3 linked regions of the Methylomagnum ishizawai genome follow. The protein of the gene in region 3 interacts with the protein of the main gene of each other region in a pairwise test. Links are inferred from orthologs where the notes say so. Each region holds a gene or a part of one and is shown on either strand. Other genes may lie near its edges. The genes, in order: ybgC, secB and secA.

Region 1 (7,028 bases), 2.3 Mb from region 3 along the record:
CGAGCGCTCGAAGGCCGCGTCGCCGCCGGAGCAGGAAGCTTCCGCGCTGGTGACGCCGCCCGCCGGGGTCAAACGGACCCGAATTGTACAAGACCCGCCGCCTTGGGCAGAAGGCGCAAGTACCCAGTGGTTTTCGACCCTGGGCCGGAAATGGCTATTCACCCAGGCTTGGGCCGCGCTTTCCGCGGCTTTCTGGGCTTTTTCCTCCTTCTCTTTTTGCTGGCGCTCCTCTTCCATCGCTTCCTTGAGCGCCAACTCCCGTTCTTCCTTCTGGCGGCGGGCGTCTTCGGCCTTGCGCTTGGCTTCGGCTTCGGCCTTCATCTCGGCTTCGAGTTCGGCCTTGCGGTGGGCTTCTTCCACTTTTTTCTTGGCCTCGGCTTCGGCTTCGGCTTTGCGCTTGGCTTCTTCCGCCGCTTTTTTCTTGGCTTCCGCAGCATCGGCCTCGGCTTTGCGCTTGGCCTCGGCGGCGGCTTTTTCCTTCGCGGCCTCGGCGGCTTCGCGCTTGGCTTCGGCGGCGGCTTCGGCTTTGCGCTTGGCCTCGGCGGCGGCTTTTTCCCTGGCTTCTTCCGCCGCTTTTTCCTTCGCGGCCTCGGCGGCTTCGCGCTTGGCTTCGGCGGCGGCTTCGGCCTTGCGCTTGGCCTCGGCGGCGGCTTTTTCCCTGGCTTCTTCCGCCGCCTTTTCCTTCGCGGCCTCGGCGGCTTCGCGCTTGGCTTCCGCAGCGGCTTCGGCTTTGCGCTTGGCCTCGGCGGCGGCTTTTTCCCTGGCTTCTTCCGCCGCTTTTTCCTTCGCGGCCTCGGCGGCTTCGCGCTTGGCTTCCGCAGCGGCTTCGGCTTTGCGCTTGGCCTCGGCGGCGGCTTTTTCCCTGGCTTCTTCCGCCGCTTTTTCCTTCGCGGCCTCGGCGGCTTCGCGCTTGGCTTCCGCAGTGGCTTCGGCCTTGCGCTTGGCTTCGGCGGCGGCTTTTTGCTTGGCCTCTTGTTCGGCCTTGCGCCGCTCTTCGGCTTCGGCTTTGTGGCGGGCCTCTTCCTCGGCGCGGCGTTGCGCCGCCAGATCGGCTTTGCGCTGGGCTTCGAGTTCGGCCTTGCGGTGGGTTTCTTCCTCGGCTTTGCGTTTGGCTTCCGCCTCGGCCTTGCGCTTGGCCTCGGCGGCGGCTTTGTCCTTGGCTTCTTCCGCCGCTTCCCGCTTGGCTTCCGCCTCGGCCTTGCGCTTGGCCTCGGCGGCGGCTTTGTCCTTGGCTTCTTCCGCCGCTTCCCGTTTGGCTTCCGCCTCGGCCTTGCGCTTGGCTTCGGCGGCGGCTTTGTCCTTGGCTTCCTCCGCCGCTTCCCGTTTGGCTTCCGCCTCGCGTTTGGCCGCGGCTTCCGCTTCGGCTTTGCGCTTGGCTTCCGCCGCTTCGCGCTTGGCCGCTTCTTCCGCCCGATGCTTGGCTTCGGCTTCGTCTTGGCGCTTTTCTTCCTCGCGGTGCTTTTGGTCGGCGAGCTTTTTCATCGCCTGCTGGCGCTGGTTTTCTTCGGCCTCGGCGCGGCGCTTGGTTTCTTCTTCCAGCTTGCGGCGGGCTTCGAGCGCGGTCTGCCGCTCCAGTTCCTCGGCTTGGCGGGCCTTGAATTCTTCCGCCTTGCGGGCGGCTTCCTGGCGCTCCCGCTCGGCCTGGGCCTCGGCGGCGCGTTGCTGTTCGATGCGTTGCTGGCGTTGTAGCTCGGCTTGCTGCCGGGCCTGGATCGCGGCTTCGATCTGGGCGGCGTCCACCGTGACGGCCTGGATGATCTCGGGCTGCGGCGGCTCCTTCACTTCCCGCATCGCATCGAATTGGAACGCGAACAGCAGGACCAAGACGATATGCAGCGCCAGCGAAAGCGCCAGCGAAAGCGCCAGCGGCAGGCCGAGCCGCTTGTATTTGGGATCGGTCATTCTTCGGCGGGCGCGGTCATGAGGCCGACATTGGGAACCCCGGCGTTCTTGAGGTTCGCCATGACGGTGACGACGCGGCCATAATCGACCGCCTTGTCGCCCCGGATCAGGACCGCCAAGCCCGGCTTGGCGGCGAGGGCTTCGGCCACCTTGCCGCCGAGATCGGCGTCGGCGACTTCGGCATCGCCCTGGTTGCCGACATCGAGGTAGAGGCTGCCGTCCGACTTGATGGAGATGATGATGGGCAGGTCCTGGCTGGGATCGACCGCCTTGGCCTCGGCCTGGGGCAGGTCCACATCCACGCCGGTTTGCAGCATGGGGGCCGTGACCATGAAGATGATCAATAGCACCAGCGACACGTCGATATAGGGCACGACGTTGATTTCGGCCATGGGCCTGCGGCGGCCGCTGCGGCTTTTTCCCGTGGATACGTTCATTTGGCGTGGGCCTGGCGGTGGAGGAGGCTCAGGAATTCTTCGGTGAAGGCTTCGTAGCGGTTGGCGAGGCGGCCGATTTCGGTGGAATAGCGGTTATAGGCCATGACCGCCGGAATCGCCGCGAACAAGCCCATGGCGGTCGCGACCAGGGCTTCCGAGATGCCGGGAGCCACCATCGCCAGCGTGGCCTGCTTGACGCTGCCGAGCGAACGGAACGAATTCATGATGCCCCAGACCGTGCCGAACAGGCCGACATAGGGGCTGGTGGAACCGACCGTGGCGAGGAACGGCAGGCGTTCGTCGAGGGCGTCGAGTTCGCGGTTGAGGGCCACCCGCATCACCCGCGCCGCGCCTTCCATCACCGCGTCGGCGGCGATGTTGGGCTGTTGGCGCAGACGGGCGAATTCCTTGAAACCGGCCATGAAGATGTTTTCCAAACCTTCCGTGCCATATTCGTCCTTGGCCAGTTCGCGGTACAAATCGGCCAGGTCGATCCCGGACCAGAAGCGTTCCTCGAAGGCGTCGGTGGTTTGCTGGGCGCGGGTGATTTCCCGCCATTTCGAGAAGATGAAGGTCCAGGAAACCACGGAGGCCAGGATCAAAAGCCCCATCACGACCTGCACCACGGGGCTGGCTTCTTTGATGAGGGTGAATATCGAAAGGTCGGATGTCATCGAAACTCCAGATCGGTTCAAACATACCCCGGTCGCGGGGACGCCAAAGCTTGGAAAAAACCAGGACTCAATCCCCGCGCAAACACCTGAGCAAGGAATCCGGCAAAGGCTTGGGCCGGAACGCCGCCGCCGCGAGGCAAGCCACTTTCACCTTGGCCCGACAGAGTTCCTCCTCCCCACGCCACGCCGTTTGCTTGAACACCAAGCTGGCGGCCTTGGCCTGCTCGATCTCCGTGGTCACGCACAGCAGTTCGTTGAATTTGGCGGGCCGCAGGAAATCGATTTCCACGGCGCGGACCACGAACAGCAAGTCTTCGCGCTCCCGCAACTCGTCCAGTTCGAAACCCCAGGCCCTCAGCATTTCGCAGCGGGCGCGCTCGAAGAACTTGAGGTAATTGGCGTGATAAACCACGCCGCCCGCGTCGGTGTCTTCGTAATAGACGCGGATGGGCCAGCGGAACACCGCTTCCCCGCCGTCATGATCCCTGCTCATCGCTTTAATTCCGCTTAAAACAATTCTTCGTGGGTCGGCAGCGTCTTCGGTGGCTTCAAGCCTAGATGCAAATACGCGCTGCGGGTCGCCATCCGTCCACGCGGGGTCCGCATGATGAAGCCCTGCTGGATCAAATACGGTTCCAGCACGTCCTCGATGGTGCCGCGCTCCTCGCCGATGGCGGCGGCGATATTGTCGAGACCCACCGGCCCGCCCTCGAATTTGTCGATGATGGTGTTGAGCAATCTGCGGTCGAGTTCGTCGAAGCCGTGCTTGTCCACCTTGAGCATATCCAGCGCTTGGTCGGCGACTTCCGCCGTGACCTTGCCATCGGCCCGGACCTCGGCGAAATCGCGCACCCGCCGCAACAAGCGGTTGGCGATGCGCGGCGTGCCCCGCGAACGGCGGGCGATCTCGAAAGCGCCCTCGGGACTCATGTCCATCCCCAAAATCCGCGCCGAGCGCCCGACGATCAGGGCCAGTTCGTCATGGGTGTAGAACTCCAGCCGGTGGACGATGCCGAAACGGTCGCGCAGGGGCGAGGTCAGCAGTCCGGCCCGCGTGGTCGCCCCGACCAGGGTGAACGGCGGAATATCCAGCTTGATCGAGCGCGCCGCCGGTCCCTCGCCGATCATGATATCGATTTGGTAATCCTCCATGGCGGGATACAGCGTTTCCTCGACCACGGCGCTGAGGCGGTGGATTTCGTCGATGAAAAGGATATCGCGGGGTTCGAGGTTGGTGAGCAGCGCCGCCACATCGCCGGCCTTCTCCAGCACCGGGCCGGAGGTTTGGCGGATGTTCACGCCCATCTCGTTGGCGACGATATTGGCCAGGGTAGTCTTGCCCAAACCGGGCGGGCCGAAGATCAACACATGGTCGAGCGCCTCGCCCCGGCCCCGAGCGGCCTGGATGAAGATGGCGAGTTGCTCGCGCATGGCTTTCTGGCCGATGTAATCGTCGAGGCGCTTGGGACGGATGGCGCGGTCGATGGCGTCTTCTTCGCGGGTGGCGGCGGGGCTGATGAGTCTTGGGGTGGGCATGGCGATATTAGACAAGCAACCGGGAATCCAATCGAATTAGCCGATGAAACATGAAAGGGAGGCGATTCACTCAAGTGTCGAAATACCCTACCGTGCCGCCGACTGCAACGCCAGCCGGATAATCTCCTCGCTGCGCTTCCCTTCCACATCGAGCTTGCGCACCAAGCCCGCCGCCTCCTGCGGCTTGAAACCCAAGGCGACAAGCGCGCTGAGCGCGTCGTCCACCGGGCTGGCCACCGGGGCCGGAAGCCGTCCCGCCCCCGGCAATTCCACCGTGGCCAAGGTCGGCATCCGGTCGCGCAATTCGATCAGGAGCCGCTCGGCGGTCTTCTTGCCGACGCCGGGCAGGCGCACCAAGCGGGCCGCGTCCTGATTGTCCACGCAGCGGTGGAATTCCTCCACGCTCAGCCCGGACAACACCCCCAGCGCCAGCTTCGCGCCCACGCCGTTGACCTTGATCAGCGTGCGGAACAAGGTCCGCTCCGCCTCGGAAATGAACCCGAACAGGCTATGGGCATCCTCGCGCACCGCCAAATGGGTGTAGAGCATCACTTCCCCGCCCACCTCCGGCAGCTTGTAGAAAGTGGACATGGGCGCATCGACCTCGTAGCCGACGCCGCGCACATCCAGCAACAAGGACGGCGGCTGCTTCGCCACCAACACCCCGCGCAGGAACCCGATCATCGCCGCGCTCCCGGCGGCAAGGCCATGCGCTTATGGGTTTGCCGGGTGTGGATATGGCACATCGCCACGCCCAACGCGTCGCTGGCATCGGCGGGCAGGACTTCGCTCACGCCCAACAGGAAGCGGACCATGTGTTGCACCTGGGATTTCTCGGCGCTGCCCTTGCCGACCAAGGCCAGCTTGACGGCGCGGGCGGCGTATTCGTAGACCGGCAGGCCCGCCGACAAGCCGCCACAAATCGCGGCGCCGCGGGCCTGGCCCAATTTCAAAGCCGAATCGGCGTTCTTGGACATGAAAACCTGCTCGATGGCGAATTCCTGGGGGCGGAATTCCTTGGCGACCCGGTAAATCCCGTCGTAAATCTGCTTGAGGCGCTCGGGGAAATTGTCGGATTCGGTGCGGATGGTGCCGTAAGTCACCAGCACCGGACCCTTGGGGCCATCGTGGATGATGCCATAGCCGGTGCAACGCGAACCGGGGTCCACGCCCAGGACGCTGCTCATAACCGCGCCTCAGGCCAGCTTGGCGAGGATATCCTCGCTGATATCGGCGTTGGAATAGACATTCTGCACATCGTCCAAATCCTCCAGCCGCTCCAACAAACGGATCATCTTCTCGGCGTCTTCCTGGCCCAGGGCCACGCTGGTGCTGGCCCGCATGGTGACTTCGGCGGTGTCGGGCTTGAACCCGGCGGCGGCCAAGGCATCGCGCACGGCCTCGAACGACTCGGGGCCGGTCAGCACGTCCACCGACCGATCCTCGTTGGGGACGACATCGTCCGCGCCCGCTTCGAGGGCGGCTTCCATCAAACGGTCCTCGTCCACCCCCGGCGCGAAGCCGATGACGCCGACCTTGCTGAACAGATAGGCCACCGAACCATCGGTGCCCAGGTTGCCGCCGATCTTGGTGAAGGCGTGGCGCACTTCGCCCACGGTGCGGTTGCGGTTGTCGGTGAGGCAATCGACCATGACCGCGATGCCGCCGGGGCCGTAGCCCTCGTAGCGCACCTCGTCGTAATTGTCGGTGCCGCCCGCGCCGGTGCCCTTCTTGATGGCGCGTTCGATGGTGTCCTTGGACATATTGGCGGTGAGCGCCTTGTCCATCACGGCGCGGAGCCTGGGATTATTGCCCGGATCGCCGCCGCCGGTACGGGCCGCGACGGTGATTTCGCGGATCAGCTTGGTGAACAATTTGCCGCGGCGGGCGTCCTGCGCCCCTTTGCGATGCTGGATATTGGCCCATTTGCTATGACCTGCCATGGTGGCGGATAACCTCTTGCGGTGATTGATTTAGCTTGGAAAAGTGGCGAATCTTAGCATTTTCGGCGCGGCGCTATCGACCGGGCGGCGGCCCCGGAGACGGAACCTTGGCCCTGGCGAGCGCTTGCCGGATCGTTGCGACCACCGCTCCGGGCTTTTCCAGCGGAATGCCATGCCCCGAATCCACCCAAACCTGCTCGGCTCCGGGAAACAGCCGGACGATATCCTTGCGCTTTTCCAAGACGTCGCGGGCCAAGGCCGTATCGGCGTCCTTGGGTCCGGTGGCGCTCAGCACCCTCACCGGCAGGCCGGACGGCGCGGGCAGGGCCAGCACCGCCTCGCCGGTGGGATCGATGGCGGCCAGTTCCGCCTGGGTGGACGCCGACGCCCCCAGATCGAATAGCCAGCGGAACCACCGGGGCCAATGCTCCGGTGCGCCTTGGCCCTTGAGTTGGTCCGGGTGGGTGGAATCCACCAGCACCAAGGCGGCGGCCTCGCCGGGATAACGCCGGGCGAAATACTGCATATAAAGCCCG
Region 2 (7,093 bases), 2.2 Mb from region 3 along the record:
GCCGCCCAGCCGCCGAACACGCCGAACACCAGCAGCACGGTGACGAGGCCGATGCGGCGGGCGGGACGGTCGTCGTCGGGCAAGGCCGGGGTCGTATTGGGTACGGATGACATGGGCTAGGGTTCGCTGCGGGATTAGGAGGAAGCGGCCTGCCCGATGCGGGCGGGCGCGGCGGGCTGGACCGGGCGCGGCTGGGCGGTTTGCTGGGGTTGGTTCAGCTTGGCCAGCACCTCGTCCCTGGGGCCGCACAGGGCCACCTGCCCCTCGACCAGCATCAACACGTTATCCACCTGGGCCAGCATATTGGTCCTATGGGTGATGACGATCACGGTCTTGCCCTGGCGCTTGAGTTCGGCCAGGGTGGCGATCAAAGCCATGTCGCCGGCTTGGTCGAGGTTGGAATTGGGTTCGTCCAAGATGACGACGCGGGGATCGCCGTGCAGGGCGCGGGCCAGCCCCAAGCGCTGCTGTTGTCCCGCCGACAACACGCCGCCGTTGCCGAGCAGCCGGGTATCGTAGCCCTGCGGCAGGCGCAGGATCATGTCGTGGATACCGGCGGCCTTGGCGGCGGCGACCACTTTTTCCGGGTCGATCTCGCCGAAGCGGGCGATGTTCTCGCTGACCGTACCGTCCAGCAATTCCACATCCTGGGGTAGATAGCCGATGTATTGGCCGAGTTGCCTACGGTCCCAGTGCAGGATATCGGCCCCGTCCAGCCGCACACAGCCCTTGGCCGGGCGGTATAGCCCCAGGATGCCGCGCACCAGGGTCGATTTGCCGGCGGCGCTGGGTCCGATGATGGCGAGTTGGGTGCCGGGTTCCAGCACCAGGTTGATGCCCTTGATGACCGGCTCCTGGGCGCCGGGCGGGACGATGACCAATTGTTCCAGGGCGATGCGGCCTTGCGGCGCGGGCAAGGGCATGGGGGGTTGGCGCTCCGGCACCGCCGCCAACAAGCGGTCCAGCCGGTGATAGGCTTCGCGGGCGGTGAGGAAACCGCGCCAATTGCTGATCATCAAATCCAAAGGGGCCAAGGCCCGGCCCAGCAGGATGGAACCACCGATCATCAAGCCCGGCGTGATTTCCTTGTGCAAGGCCAGATACGCGCCCAAACCCAAGGCCAGCGATTGGATGGTGAGGCGGTAGGTTTTCCCCAACATGCTAATCAAGCCGGCCTTGGCGCTGGCGTGGCCTTGCAGGGACAGCATTTTCACCTGTTTCTGTTGCCAACGGGCACGCAGCGGTTCGTGCATGCCCATGGCCTCGATCACCTCGGCGTTGCGGAGGTTGCGCTGGGTGAATTGGCTGGCCTCCGCCGCCTCGCGGTTGGCCTGTTCCAGATGGGAACGGGTGGCGAGTTCGTTCCACACCGCCAGCACGCCCAGGACGATGGCGGACACCACCGCCAATGCGCCGAAGGCCCAATGGAACAGGAACATCAACACCAGATAAATCGGCATCCAAGGCGCGTCGAAAAAGGCGAACAAACCCGGCCCGGTCAGGAATTGGCGCAGTTGCAGCAAATCGCCCAAAGGCTGGGCGGTCGCCATCCGCCCGCCGGTCGCCAGCGCCTGGGCGAACACCGAATCGAACACCCGGTTCCCCAGCAATTGATCCAGCCGGGTGCTGGTGGAAATCAGGATTTGCGAGCGCACCCATTCCAACCCACCCATCACCAGGAACAGGAATACCGCGATCAAAGTCAGCATGAAGAGGGTGGATTCGCTGCCGCTACCGATAACCTTGTCGTAGACCGCCATCATGTAGAACGACGGCACCAGCAACAGCAGGTTGACGAACAGGCTGAAGAATCCGGCGAACATGAACGAGCCTTTGCAGGCCGCGAAAGCCTTGCCCAGGTCGGATTCCGCGAAACTGGACCGACCGTTGCCTTGGGATGGGGTCATGGATGCCGGAACTCCGTGCTTTATATCGATGGATCAACAAGGTTCGGGAAGGCCGTGGCCGGAGCGCGGCGGCCTCGGCCTGGGGGGGACATCCTTGTCGATCTTCCTGGAAAGCATAGCGGGGATTGCGGGGTTGCCCCCGGATCAAGCCCAGGCTTCGGACTTGGGCTCCCGGATCAGGAGGTTCCGTACCGCTTCCAAGGGGGCGAGTCCTTCGTAAAGAATCCTGTAGGTCTGTTCGGTGATCGGCATCTCGATGCCATGGCTCCGGGCCAGGCCATGGAGGATCTTGGCCGTGGGAATGCCTTCGATCTCCTGGCCGATGCGGGCGGCGACCTCCGCCCTGGATTCGCCCCAGCCCAGGCCCAGACCGAACCGGCGGTTGCGCGATTGGTTGTCGGTACAGGTCAGGAGCAAATCGCCGACCCCGGCCAGCCCCATGAAGGTCTCGGGCTTGCCGCCCAGGGCCAGGCCCAGCCGGGTCATTTCCGCCAGCCCGCGGGTGATGAGGGCGGCGCGGGCATTGGCCCCGAAACCCAGGCCATCCGCCACCCCGGCGGCGATGGCCAGGACGTTCTTGGTGGCCCCGCCCAATTGCACGCCGACGATATCGTCGCTGCTATAGGCGCGGAACCGCTCGTTGTGCAGGAGGTTGACCAGGGCCGCCGCGAATTCGGGATTTTTCGAGGCCACGGTCATGGCGGTGGGCTGGTTGGCGGCGACCTCGCCCGCGAAAGTGGGACCGGACAGCGCCGCCATCGGCACGTCCGGCCCGAACACCGCCGCCGCCACCTCGTGCAGCAAGCGCCCGCTTTCCAATTCCAAGCCCTTGGTGGCCCAGGCGATGCGGGGCCGCGGCGGCAGATGGGGGCGGACCTCGGCCAGCAAGGCCCCGAAGGCATGGCTGGGTACGGAGACGACGAGGAATTCGGACTCCGCCACCGCCGCGGGGAGTTCCGCGACGGGGTGGAGGGAGGCGGGGAACCGGACTTCGGGCAGATAGCGCCGGTTCAGGCGCTCGGCCTGGAGGGCCGCGATGTGGGCGGGATGGTGGCCCCAGAGCTTGACCCCGTGGCCGTTCCGCGCCAGCAAGATCGCCAGCGCGGTGCCCCAGGAACCCGCCCCCAATACCGATACCTTAGCCATGATGGCGCGACAACCCCGTCCTCAATGATTGGTCGGGGCTTCCGCCTGTTGCTGCTGCAATTGCTGGAGATGCTGCATGTAGAGCGCGTCGAAGTTGACCGGGGCCAGCAGCATCGGAGGGAACCCGCCCTTGATGACCAGATCGGACACCGCCTCGCGGGCGTAGGGGAACAGCACGGTGGGGCAATAGCTGCCGAGCAGGTGGCCGTATTCCTGCTCTTGGAAGCCCAGGATCGAAAAAATCCCGGCTTGGCAGATTTCGACCAGATAAGCGGTCTTGTCGCCGACCTTCACGGTCAGGGTCACGGTCAGGCCGACCTCGAACAGACCTTCCTGAAGCTGCTGGGCATTGCTCGCCAGGTTGAACTCGACCTTGGGCTCCCAATTGAGGGTGAAAACCTCGGGGGAATGCGGGGTCTCGAACGACACATCCTTGACGTAAATCTTTTGCAGGGCGAACTGGCGTTCCGGCTGCTGCGCGTTTGCTTCGGCCATGGGGTTTGCTTTCCTATGCTGGGGTTAAAAAATGGGGATTGAGGGGGGGTTATTTCTTGCCGCCGCGCTTCCGGGTCACGGGAAGCTTCTGGTCTTCCCAGGCCAACATGCCGCCGCTCAACTCGAACACCTGGGTGAAGCCCTGGGCCAGCAGCTGCTTGCAGGCCGGCTGGGAACGGGTGCCCGACTGGCAGGTCACGATCACCGGGCTTTGCTTGTGGGGTTCAAGCTCCAAGGCGCTTTCGAGCTTCGCCAAGGGGACATTGCGGGCTCCTTCGATATGGCCCTGGTCGAACTCGTTCGGCTCGCGGACATCCAGCACCAAGGTGTTGTCGTCGTTCATCAAGGCCACGGCCTCGATGGGTGAAACGGTCTTGTGCTTGCGGGTCAGGCTCTCGATAAAATCCTGGATCAGCAGGATGATAACAATAAACAGCCCGCTGCTCATGATCCAATGATTGCCGATAAATTCAACGAGCCGATCAAAAGTAACGTTCATAGGGTGGATTCTCGATACGGGATGGAATCAGCGGTGACAAAACAATTCCCTCATCAGCTCGATCAACTGTAGGGTACGTTGGTCATCGACATAATAGTAAACGCGGTTGGCATCTTTCTTACAGGCAAGGATGCCCTTGTTCCGCAGTATCCCCAGGTGTTGGGAAATGTTGCTTTGGGTGGTGCCGACCTGCTCGACGATCTCCTGGACGCTGACCTTGTCCTTGCCCAGGACACACAGGATTTTGAGCCGCAAGGGGTGGGACATGGCTTTCAGGCAGTTGGCCGCTTGCTCGATATCCGACGCCTCCGTGATCAATCTCTCCTGCGTTCCGGTCATGTATGCCCCCCATCGTGTAAGCGGTGGACGCCGCGGACCACCTTCACGGCAGACGACGAGCGTGCGAAAAAAGGTTAGAATCGCCCTTGGTATTTGCCGTGTCCGGCGGGTTTCCGGGATCACCGGGCTTGAACCAAGCGAGGGATTATACTTTGAAGTCGCAGCCGCCTAAACCCGCCGTCCCGATGGGCCGCGGCGACAGCGGTCCCCACGGCCCCGGCACCATGGACTCGGGCACCCCGTCCCGCCGGGCCGCTTCCTCCCGGACCGTGCCTTCCCACCCCCAACCGCTTTGAGGCGGATAGGTTTTGTCGCCCCTGCCAGCCCTAGCCTTGCTTTGCCTCGCGCTGTCCACCAAACCCGGCACCGCGGCCCCCGGCGCGGAACCCCAACAGGAATTGGAAGCGGTCCAGGAACGCCTCGATTCGGCCCGGAAATCCCGCGACGAGATGGAAACCCAGAAAACCGCGCTCGACGAACAACTGGCCGATATCGAGCGCAAGCACGGCCAGACCTTCAAGGCCGTCAAGACGCTGGAAGCCGAAGCGCGGAAGCGCGCCCAACGCCTGGAAGACCTCAAGCGCCAGCGCCTCGCCCTCTTGGCCTCGGTGGAACGCCAGCACCGCGCCCTGGCGGGACAAGCCCGCGCCGCCTACGGGTTGGGCCAACGCGATTGGCTCAAGCTCCTCTTGAACCAAGAAGAACCCGCCCGGCTCGCGCGTGTGTTAGCCTATTATCGATATTTGAATTTGGCCCGGGCCGCGCTGCTGCAAGAGATCGACCGCGAGCTGGCCGCCGCCCAACGCCTGGGCGATGAACTTTCACAGGAAACGCAACGTCTCAACGAGACCCGCCAGCACATCCTCGAAGAACGCCACGCACTGGAAGAATCGAGGCGCCAACGGCGCGGCCTCCTGGCCCAGTTGGAACACCAACTCCGCGACAAGGACGCCGAACTCCGGCGGCTCCAGGAAGACGAGCAACACCTGCGGGACTTATTGACCACGCTGGAAACCGCGCCCCCGACCGGGAATGACGACCTCCACCCGCCCTCCCCCGCCCCCGACGCCCATCCGACCTGCCCGGTGCAGGGCCGCCTGGTCGGACAATTCGGCAGCCCCCGGATGAACGGTCGCTGGGACGGCCTGTTGATCGCCGCCGAGGAAGGCACCCCGGTGCGGGCCGTCGCGGAAGGCCAAGTGGTCTATTCCGACTGGTTGCGCGGTTACGGTTTGCTCACCATCGTCGATCATGGCGACGGGGTAATGAGCCTGTATGCTTACAATCAAAGCTTGAACAAAGAAGTAGGGGAACGGGTGGCGGCGGGCGAGGTGATCGCCACGGTCGGCACCAGCGGCGGCCGGGCGGAACCCGCCCTTTATTTCGGAATCCGGGAACAGGGCCGGGCGGTCAACCCCCTGCCATGGTGCAACCGCGCCCATTGATGGCCCTTGTAAATTCGTGGCGTTTTTGTTGACGGGAAAACCTATGTTGCGACAGAGAAATCTTCTAACCCTTACCCTAGGCGTCGCGCTCGGCGCTACGATCAGCCTCGGCGGCAGCGCGCTGGCCGAGAAAGAAGCCGGGGGCGACGTGAACTCGATTCCTTTCGAGGGATTGAAGACCTTCTCGGAGGTTTACGGGCGCATCCGCCAGGATTACGTCGAGCCCGTCACCGACGACAAACTGCTCGAAGACGCCATCCGCGGCATGTTGACCGGACTCGACCCGCATTCGGCCTATCTCGACAAGGAGCAATACAACGAACTCAAGGTCGGCACCACCGGCCAGTTCGGGGGCTTGGGGATCGAGGTCGGCATGGAGAACGGCTTCGTCAAGGTGATCTCGCCCATCGACGACACCCCGGCCCAGAAGGCCGGCGTCAAGGCCGGCGATCTCATCATCCGCCTCGACGACAAGCCGGTGAAGGGCATGAGCCTCAACGACGCGGTCAAGCTCATGCGCGGCGAACCCGGCAGCCCCATCGTGCTGACCATCGTGCGCGAAGGCGTGGAACAGCCGATCAAGATCAAGCTGGTGCGCGACATCATCAAGGTGAAAAGCGTCAAGAGCCGCTTGCTGGAAGACGGCTATGGCTATGTCCGCATCACCAGCTTCCAATCCAAGACCGGCGACAACGTCCTCGAAGCCCTCGGCGATTTACGCAAGAACGGCGAGTTGAAAGGGCTGGTGCTGGACCTCCGCAACAATCCCGGCGGCGTCCTCAACGCGGCAGTCGCGGTCAGCGACGCCTTCCTCGACGACGGCCTGATCGTCTACACCGATGGCCGGGTCGAGGATTCCAAGATGCGGTTCAACGCCACCCCCAGCGACGTACTGAACGGCGCCCCCATCGTGGTGCTGATCAATTCCGGTTCGGCCTCGGCCTCGGAGATCGTGGCCGGTGCCCTGCAAGACCACAAACGCGCCATCATCATGGGCGAAAAGACCTTCGGCAAAGGCTCGGTGCAGACCATCCTGCCGACCAGCAATGGCGGAGCGGTCAAGCTGACCACGGCCCGCTACTACACGCCTTCGGGCCGCTCGATCCAGGCCGAGGGCATCGCGCCCGACGTGCCGATTTCCAAGGTGAAGCTGGAAGCGGTGGCGCAATCCGAGTTCGCCCCGATCAAGGAAGCCGATTTGGTCAACCACCTCGACAACAAGACCAAGAAGGAAGAACCGAAGAAGGACGAAGCCAAGAGCG
Region 3 (7,640 bases):
TCCAAACGCCCCTGATCTTCTCCATCCACGAGGCCAAGGGGCTGGAATACGCCAACATCATCCTCTACCGCTTCGTCTCCGACCATCGGGCCGAATTCGCCGATATCGCCGAGGGTGTGACCCCGGAGGATTTAAAAAGCGACGACCTCGAATACCGCCGCGCCAAGGACAAGGCCGACAAATCGCTGGAAGTCTACAAGTTCTATGTCAACGCCCTGTACGTGGCCCTGACCCGCGCCATCCAGAACGTCTACCTGATCGAATCCGACAGCCGCCATCCCTTGCTGGGCCTGCTCGACACCCGCGCCGGCAGCGACAAGGTGGACGTCGCGGCCAAGAACTCCACCCTGGACGATTGGCAGCGCGAAGCCCGCAAGCTGGAATTGCAGGGCAAGCAGGAACAGGCCGACGCCATCCGCGCCAATATCCTCAAGCAAACGCCGGTGCCCTGGCCGGTGTTCGACGAAGCCCGGCTGCGCGATACCCTGGTCAAGGTGTTCCGCGAGCAAGTGCCCGGCTCCAAACTCAAGCAGCAACTCTACGAATACGCCACCTGCTACGACGAGATGGTCCTGGCCGTTTTGCTCGGCCAGGAAGCCGGGTACGAAGCCGCCCGCAATTTCCACAAGCAACGCGCCACCCTGGGTTACAAATACCTGATGCCGTATTACGGCAAGGTGTCCAAGGAGGTCTTGCAGCAATGCGAGCGCCACGGCGTCGACCACCGCACGGCGATGAACCTGACGCCCCTGATGGCGGCGGCGGTGGCGGGCAACGTGGCCCTGGTCGAAGCCCTACTGGAACGCGGTGCCAACCCGGAACTCACCGACCACCTGGGCCGCAACGCCCTGCATTGGGCCATGGTCGAAGCATTCCGCGAACCCAAGTTCGCCCAGGGACCGTTCGCGGCCATCTACGAACGCATCGCCCCGGCCAGCATCGACCTGCGGGTCGGCGGGCGGCTGGTGCGCATCGACCGCCATCTGACCGAGTATTTCCTGTTCCAAACCCTGTGGGCGCAATTCAGGAGCCGGTTCCTGAAGCACGAATGGGGCGATTTCCCCTCGTTCGATACCGGCACGATTCTGGAGGCTTGGCAACACCTGCCCAAGAACGTGCTGAAACCCGAACGCAACAAGCGCCAGCATCTTTCCAATGTGCTGTCGCGCAACGAGATGGACCGGGATTACGCCTATAACCGGCGCTTGTTCAAGCGGATGCGCCAGGGCTGGTATCTGTTCAACCCCGAGCTATCGGTGCGGCGCAAGACCCCCGAGGGCGAAACCTGGGTTCCGGTGTACGAGGCGCTGAACCTCAAGCTGGTGAAGGAATTCGCCCAGCCGCCGCTGTGGACCTATATCGACAACCTGCTGAAGAGCGGTGGGATCGAGCCGCCGGAGGGCGTGCCGGTGGCCTGCGAGCGGCGGGAGCGGCGTTTGCAGCACGACCGCGAGGCGGAAGCGGCGGCGCGGGCGCGGATGCAGGCCGACACGGAACGGCAGCGGCGCGAGCGGGAGGAGGAAATCCAACGGATGCTGGAGGCTTATAAACAGCGGAAGCCTGGAAAGGGGAAGAAGAAATAGGGCGGGTTCCGCCGGATTCCCAAGCCCGGCTTGCTGTGGCAAGACCGGCGCTTGGGAACGGGGGACATCTTGGATCAAGTCCGATATTCGGCGTTGATCCTGACGTAATCGTAGGAAAAATCGCAGGTCAAAACGGTCTGGCTGGCTTCGCCCCGGCCCAGGGCCACGCGGACCAGGATATCGGGCCGGGCCATGACGGCGGCACCGGCTTCCTCGGTGTAGCCGGGGGCGCGGCCACCGTGTTCGACGATCAAGACATCGCCCAGCCAGATCGACACGCCGTCGATGTCCAGCCCCACGCAACCGGCCCGCCCCACGGCGGCGAGGATGCGGCCCCAATTGGGATCGCTGGCGAAGAAGGCGGTCTTGACCAAGGGCGAATGGGCGATGGTCTTGGCGACGGCGTGGGCCTCGGCCTCGTCCTGGGCCGCGTCAACCTGGACGCGGATGAACTTGGTGGCTCCTTCCCCATCGCGGACGATGGCCTCGGCCAAATCGGCGCAGACTTCCCGCACCGCCTCGGCGAACAGGGGGAACCCGGCGCTGTCGAGGCGCAATTCCGGGTTGCCCGCCGCGCCCGAAGCCAGCAGCACGCAGGCATCGTTGGTGGAAGTGTCGCCGTCCACGGTGATGCAGTTGAAAGTGACATCGACCGCCTTGCCCAAGGCCGCTTGCAGGCTGGCCGCTTCGACCTTGGCATCGGTGGCGACGAAGGCCAGCATGGTCGCCATATTGGGCTGGATCATCCCCGCGCCCTTGGAGATGCCGGTGATCGTCACCGTATGGCCGTCGAGTTCCAAGGTCCGGCTGGCCAGCTTGGGCCGGGTGTCGGTGGTCATGATGGCGCGGGCGGCGCGTTCCCAGCCGTTTTCGGTCAGCGCGGCCAGGGCTTCGGGCAGGGCCGCTCCGATCTTGTCCACCGGCAGGTATTCGCCGATGACGCCGGTCGAGAACGGCATCACCCGCTCGGCGGCACCACCGGCCAGATCGGCCAACAAGCCGCACGTGGCGCGGGCATCCTCCAGGCCCCGCAGGCCGGTGCCGGCGTTGGCATTGCCGGAATTGATGAGCAACCAGCGCGGCTGCCGGGCCAGATGCTCGCGGGCCACGATGACCGGCGCGGCGCAAAAGGCGTTGCGGGTGAACACGGCGGCGGCGCTCGAACCCTCCGCCGCTTCGATCACCAGCACATCGTCCCGGCCCGCCCGCTTGATGGCGGCCCCCGCCGCGCCCAGGCGGATACCGGGAACCGGCAGGGCTTCCATGGATTTGACGATTCGGCTCAACTCCCTACCCTCCGCTTCAGGCCAGCTTGCCGTGGCATTGCTTGAATTTCATGCCCGAGCCGCAAGGACAAGGATCGTTGCGGCCCACCTTGGCGAACGGACTGGTCGAAGGCACCGCCGGACGCTGCCGTGGCTCGGCGGGAGGAGCCATTCCAGGCTCGGCCTCGGCACCAATTTCCAGGGCGCTGCCCGCCTCGGCGTGCTGGAACTGCATCTCCACGGGGGCGCTGCGCTGTTGCTCCTCCATGACCTTGACCTCCTCCTCGCTGCGCACATGCACCTTGGAGACGATGCCGATCACCTCGTGCTTGATGCCGTCCAGCATGGAGGTGAACATCTCGAAGGCTTCGCGCTTGTATTCCTGCTTGGGGTCTTTCTGGGCGTAGCCGCGCAGGTGGATGCCCTGGCGCAGATGGTCCATGGCGGCGAGATGGTCCTTCCAGGCGCTATCCAAGACCTGCAACATCACGGTCTTCTCGAAATGCCGCATGATCTGCACGCCGACGGACTCGACCTTGGCCTCGTAGAGCGCGTGCAATTCCTCGATGAGCTTTTGCTTGAGGCGGTCTTCGTACAAATGGGTATCCGCGTCCAACCAAGCCTGGACCGGCACCTTGGAACCCAGGTCGCGCTCCAGGGCTTCCTCCAAGCCCTTGACATCCCATTGCTCTTCCAAGGTGTGGGGCGGGATGAATTGCTCGAACAACTGCGCGCCCACGGCTTCGCGGGCTTCGGTGATGGCGGCGGAAATATCCTCGACCTGCATCAGTTCGTCGCGCATGTGGTAGATCACTTTGCGCTGGTCGTTGGCGACGTTGTCGTATTCCAGCAATTGCTTGCGGATATCGAAGTTGCGGGCCTCGACCTTGCGCTGGGCGTTCTCGATGGCGCGGGTGACCCAGGGGTGTTCGATGGCCTCGCCCTGTTGCATCCCGAGCTTCTGCATCAAGGCCGCCACCCGTTCGGAGGCGAAAATCCGCATCAAGGGGTCTTGCAGCGACAGATAGAAGCGCGAGGAACCGGGGTCGCCCTGACGGCCCGAACGTCCACGCAACTGGTTGTCGATGCGGCGCGATTCGTGACGTTCGGAACCGATGACATGCAAGCCGCCGGAAGCCACCACGTCTTCGTGGCGCTGTTTCCATTCGGCCTTGATGCGGGCGACGGCGACCTCGTCGGCGGGATCGATCCCGCGCATGTCCTCCTCCACGCTACCGCCCAGCACGATGTCGGTACCGCGCCCGGCCATATTGGTGGCGATGGTGATGGTGCCGGGCTTGCCGGCCTGGGCCACGATATGGGCTTCCTGCTCGTGGTGCTTGGCGTTCAAGACCTGATGGGCAATGCCCTCGCGGCGCAGCAACTGGGAAATGACCTCGGAATTCTCGATGGAGGTGGTGCCGACCAGGACCGGCTGGCGGCGCTGCACGCAATCGCGGATATCCTCGACGATGGCGTTGTGTTTTTCCTCCACCGTGAGATAGACCAAATCGCCCAAATCCTTGCGCGATACCGGCCGGTTGGCCGGGATGCACACCACTTCCAGGCCGTAGATTTGATGGAATTCGGTGGCTTCGGTGTCGGCGGTGCCGGTCATGCCGGACAGCTTGCCATATAGGCGGAAATAGTTCTGGAAGGTGATCGAGGCCAAGGTTTGGCTTTCGTTCTGGACCTGGACGTTTTCCTTGGCCTCGACGGCTTGGTGCAGACCTTCGGACCAGCGGCGGCCCGGCATGGCGCGGCCCGTGAATTCATCGACGATGATGACCTGGCCCTCGCGCACGATGTAGTCCACGTCGCGCTGGAAAATGGCGTGGGCCTTGAGCGAGGCGTTGATGTAGTGCATCAAGCGGATGTTGACGGCGTCGTACAGGCTCTCGTTGGGCTGGATCAAGCCATGCTGGACCAGGAGCTTCTCGATGTGTTCGTGGCCGGCCTCGGTCAGGTAGACTTGGCGCGATTTCTCGTCCACCGAGTAGTCGCCGGGACCGTGTTCCTTTTCCTGCTTGGTCAGGTGCGGCATGAGGACATTGACCTTTTGGTAAAGGTCGCTGCGGTCCTCGGAAGTGCCGGAGATGATCAGGGGCGTCCGCGCCTCGTCGATGAGGATGGAGTCCACCTCGTCCACGATGGCGAAGAATTTGTCGCGCTGCACCCGCTGTTCCTGGCTGAAGGCCATGTTGTCGCGCAGGTAGTCGAAGCCGAATTCGTTGTTGGTGCCGTAGGTGATATCGGCGGCGTAGGCTTCGCGGCGTTCCTCGTTGGACAGGTTGGTGACGATGGTGCCGACCGTGAGCCCCAGGAACCGATAGATGCGGCCCATCCAATCCGAGTCGCGGCGGGCGAGGTAGTCGTTCACCGTCACCACATGCACGCCTTTGCCAGGAAGGGCGTTGAGATAGGCGGCCAAGGTCGCGACCAGGGTCTTGCCTTCGCCGGTCTTCATCTCGGCGATCTTGCCGTCGTTCAACACCATGCCGCCGATCAACTGCACATCGAAATGACGCATATCGAGGACGCGCCAGGAGGCTTCCCTGACGGTGGCGAAGGCTTCGGGCAACAGGGAATCGAGGGTTTCGCCCCGCGCCAGCCGTTCGCGGAATTCCTGGGTCTTGGCGCTGAGGGCGGCATCGGACAGCTGCTGGAACTCCGGCTCCAGGGCGTTGATCCGTTTGACTATTTTGGTTTTTTTCCTGACGATGCGATCGTTGCGGCTACCAACGATACTTTTGACCAGCTTGCCTAGCATTGCGGGTGGTTCCCAATCCGAACTACAGAATCCGGGGATGATACCGTAAAAGCGTGGCGTTTATAATGATTCGAGTTTCCGCGGAGCTCTCACGGAGAGCCCGCCCCGCGCCGATATCCCCTCTTCCCCCCGGTTCCCACCATGGCCGACCACCCCGAACCCGTCCGTCAACACCTGCGTAGCGAGGGTCTCGCGGCGCTCCGCACCGAATTGGACAAGCAAGCCCGCCTGCTCCAGATCGTGCGCCAATCCCTGCCGGCCCCCCTGCGCGAACATTGCCGCCATTGCCTGCTGGAAGCCGGCGGCAAGCTCCTGCTCTACACCGAATCCGCCGCCTTCGCCTACCAGCTCAGGTTCTACGGTCCCGCCGTCGCCGCCCAGGTCGCCGAAGCCGCCGGCCTCGAAACACCGCCCGAGGTGCGGGTCCGCAACCTGACCCCCAGCGGCGCGGAACAAGCCCCCTATGCCAAGCCACGGGTGTTCCAGCCCCCGCCCGCGAGCGTCGCCGAACTGTTGCGGGAAAACGCCGCCGCCACCCCGCACGAAGACCTGCGGGAAGCCCTGTTGCGCCTGAGCCGGACCGTGGACGAATTCAACCGGCGCGGCCCTTTGGAAGAGCCGGACGGCACGCCCGACACCGGGCCGGGGCGATAGCCCCTCGATAGCCCCTCCGCCACCCGGTCCGGCGGATTCCAAGCGCAAGGCCCGCCATCCCCGGCCCGCAAAAAAGCCGCCATGCCCAGGCATGGCGGCTTTTTCCTGTTCCAGCCTCGCCCGCCGGGGACGGGAATCGCCGATCCCGTCCCGGCGCTATCCGCGCTTAGAAACGGCGTCCGGCACCAAAGCCACCCCGGCCACCGCCGAAGCCGCCGCCGGCGGGACGATCCTCGCGCGGACGGGCTTCGTTGACGGTCAGGTTGCGGCCTTCGACATCCTTGCCGTGCAACGCGGCGATGGCGGCCTGGGCCTCCTGGTCGCTGCCCATCTCGACAAAGCCGAAGCCTTTGGAACGGCCCGTTTCGCGGTCCATGATGACGTTGGCGGATTGCACCACGCCATGCGGGGCGAACATCGCTTCGAGATCGCTGTTGCCGATCCGGTAGCTCAGGTTGCCGACATACAGTTTCTTGCTCATAAAAACTCCAAGGGACAAAAAGACGAATAACGTAAAGGGTTGGGGTGGGATCCGGCGGGTGTCAGCGGCGCTTCCTGCCGCCGCGCCCACCGGGGCGTTCTTCGTTAACACGCAGACTGTTGCCGCGTAGGTTGAATCCGTTCAGGGCGCTGATCGCGGCCCGGGCCTCGTGGCCCTCCATTTCGATAAAGCCGAAGCCGCGGCAACGGCCTGTGAATATGTCGCGCGCCAGGTTCATCGACCGGACCCGTCCGTGTTCGGCGAACAGCGCGGTGAATTCCTGCTCGGTGAGGTCGGGCGGCAGATTGCCCGCGTATATTCTCAGCATAAGATTCCTCGGGTTGTGGCCCGGTGCCTGGCGGCACGACGCCAATCCTGGCGCGGGCGGGCGATAAAGGTGACCACAGGATCGCTTCCGGGGGAGGCATCGCGTGCGGTTTGCGGGAGGAGGCGGGGCTAGCAGAGAGGTGCCGGGAGGCAGTGACTGACGGGAAGTTCCGAATCCTCGGGACGCAGGCCATACCCGCGTCGCCGACAAACTAAGGACAGCATACGCTGTTTCTGGGAAAACGCCTAATCCTAATCGGGATTTCCAGCGTTCAGCGCGACGCGACCAGCCTGGGTCCCACATTCAACAAAGTCACCCGCCCCCCCAAGAGATGCACGCCACCCCGGCGGCGGTTGTCGCCGGTATCGCTGTACTCGAATTCGTAGACGCGCCACCAAGCGATCCAGCCCTCGGCGGTGCGGGTGGGCCGCAAGCGGGCCAGGACCACGGTCTCGTCCAGGAATTGCAAGCCCTCGGCCCGGCAGGCCTCACGCACGGCGGCGAGGGCGGTTTCCCGCGCCTGGGTGTTTTCGTACCACAGCCAGCCGCATCCGGCCAC

What was found.
Region 1: the proteins of secA (region 3) and ybgC interact in binary tests that used the Escherichia coli proteins (3 or more experiments, as listed by UniProt). The link is inferred for Methylomagnum ishizawai from one-to-one orthologs.
Region 2: the proteins of secA (region 3) and secB interact in binary tests that used the Escherichia coli proteins (3 or more experiments, as listed by UniProt). The link is inferred for Methylomagnum ishizawai from one-to-one orthologs.

The regions. Positions count from the first base shown.
Region 1 is NZ_AP019783.1:974,633-981,660, reverse strand. What follows is about bases 1,794-4,484. They hold ybgC (tol-pal system-associated acyl-CoA thioesterase), read right to left. Parts: upstream 3,507-4,484; coding sequence 3,081-3,506; downstream 1,794-3,080. Other genes in these bases: ruvB (Holliday junction branch migration DNA helicase RuvB), read right to left, coding at 3,521-4,484; tolQ (protein TolQ), read right to left, coding at 2,336-3,013; tolR (protein TolR), read right to left, coding at 1,899-2,339; tolA (cell envelope integrity protein TolA), read right to left, coding at 1,794-1,902. Also shown: more of tolA, read right to left, coding at 1-1,793; more of ruvB, read right to left, coding at 4,485-4,549; Holliday junction branch migration protein RuvA, read right to left, coding at 4,637-5,233; crossover junction endodeoxyribonuclease RuvC, read right to left, coding at 5,230-5,736; K5658_RS04470 (YebC/PmpR family DNA-binding transcriptional regulator), read right to left, coding at 5,746-6,492; K5658_RS04465 (alpha/beta fold hydrolase), read right to left, coding at 6,566-7,028.
Region 2 is NZ_AP019783.1:1,107,776-1,114,868, reverse strand. What follows is about bases 1,812-4,567. They hold secB (protein-export chaperone SecB), read right to left. Parts: upstream 3,549-4,567; coding sequence 3,075-3,548; downstream 1,812-3,074. Other genes in these bases: K5658_RS05135 (ArsR/SmtB family transcription factor), read right to left, coding at 4,075-4,386; K5658_RS05140 (rhodanese-like domain-containing protein), read right to left, coding at 3,598-3,996; K5658_RS05150 (NAD(P)H-dependent glycerol-3-phosphate dehydrogenase), read right to left, coding at 2,052-3,056; K5658_RS05155 (type I secretion system permease/ATPase), read right to left, coding at 1,812-1,907. Outside these bases: K5658_RS05160 (HlyD family type I secretion periplasmic adaptor subunit), read right to left, coding at 1-113; more of K5658_RS05155, read right to left, coding at 135-1,811; K5658_RS05130 (murein hydrolase activator EnvC family protein), read left to right, coding at 4,695-5,831; K5658_RS05125 (S41 family peptidase), read left to right, coding at 5,875-7,093. UniProt on the Escherichia coli protein: One of the proteins required for the normal export of some preproteins out of the cell cytoplasm. It is a molecular chaperone that binds to a subset of precursor proteins, maintaining them in a translocation-competent state.
Region 3 is NZ_AP019783.1:3,303,417-3,311,056, forward strand. Bases 2,686-5,988 are described here. They hold secA (preprotein translocase subunit SecA), read right to left. Parts: upstream 5,619-5,988; coding sequence 2,886-5,618; downstream 2,686-2,885. Other genes in these bases: argJ (bifunctional glutamate N-acetyltransferase/amino-acid acetyltransferase ArgJ), read right to left, coding at 2,686-2,848; K5658_RS15050 (DciA family protein), read left to right, coding at 5,760-5,988. Outside these bases: K5658_RS15035 (UvrD-helicase domain-containing protein), read left to right, coding at 1-1,583; more of argJ, read right to left, coding at 1,658-2,685; more of K5658_RS15050, read left to right, coding at 5,989-6,272; K5658_RS15055 (RNA recognition motif domain-containing protein), read right to left, coding at 6,439-6,753; K5658_RS15060 (RNA recognition motif domain-containing protein), read right to left, coding at 6,815-7,081; K5658_RS15065 (DUF3301 domain-containing protein), read right to left, coding at 7,353-7,640. UniProt on the Escherichia coli protein: Required for protein export, interacts with the SecYEG preprotein conducting channel.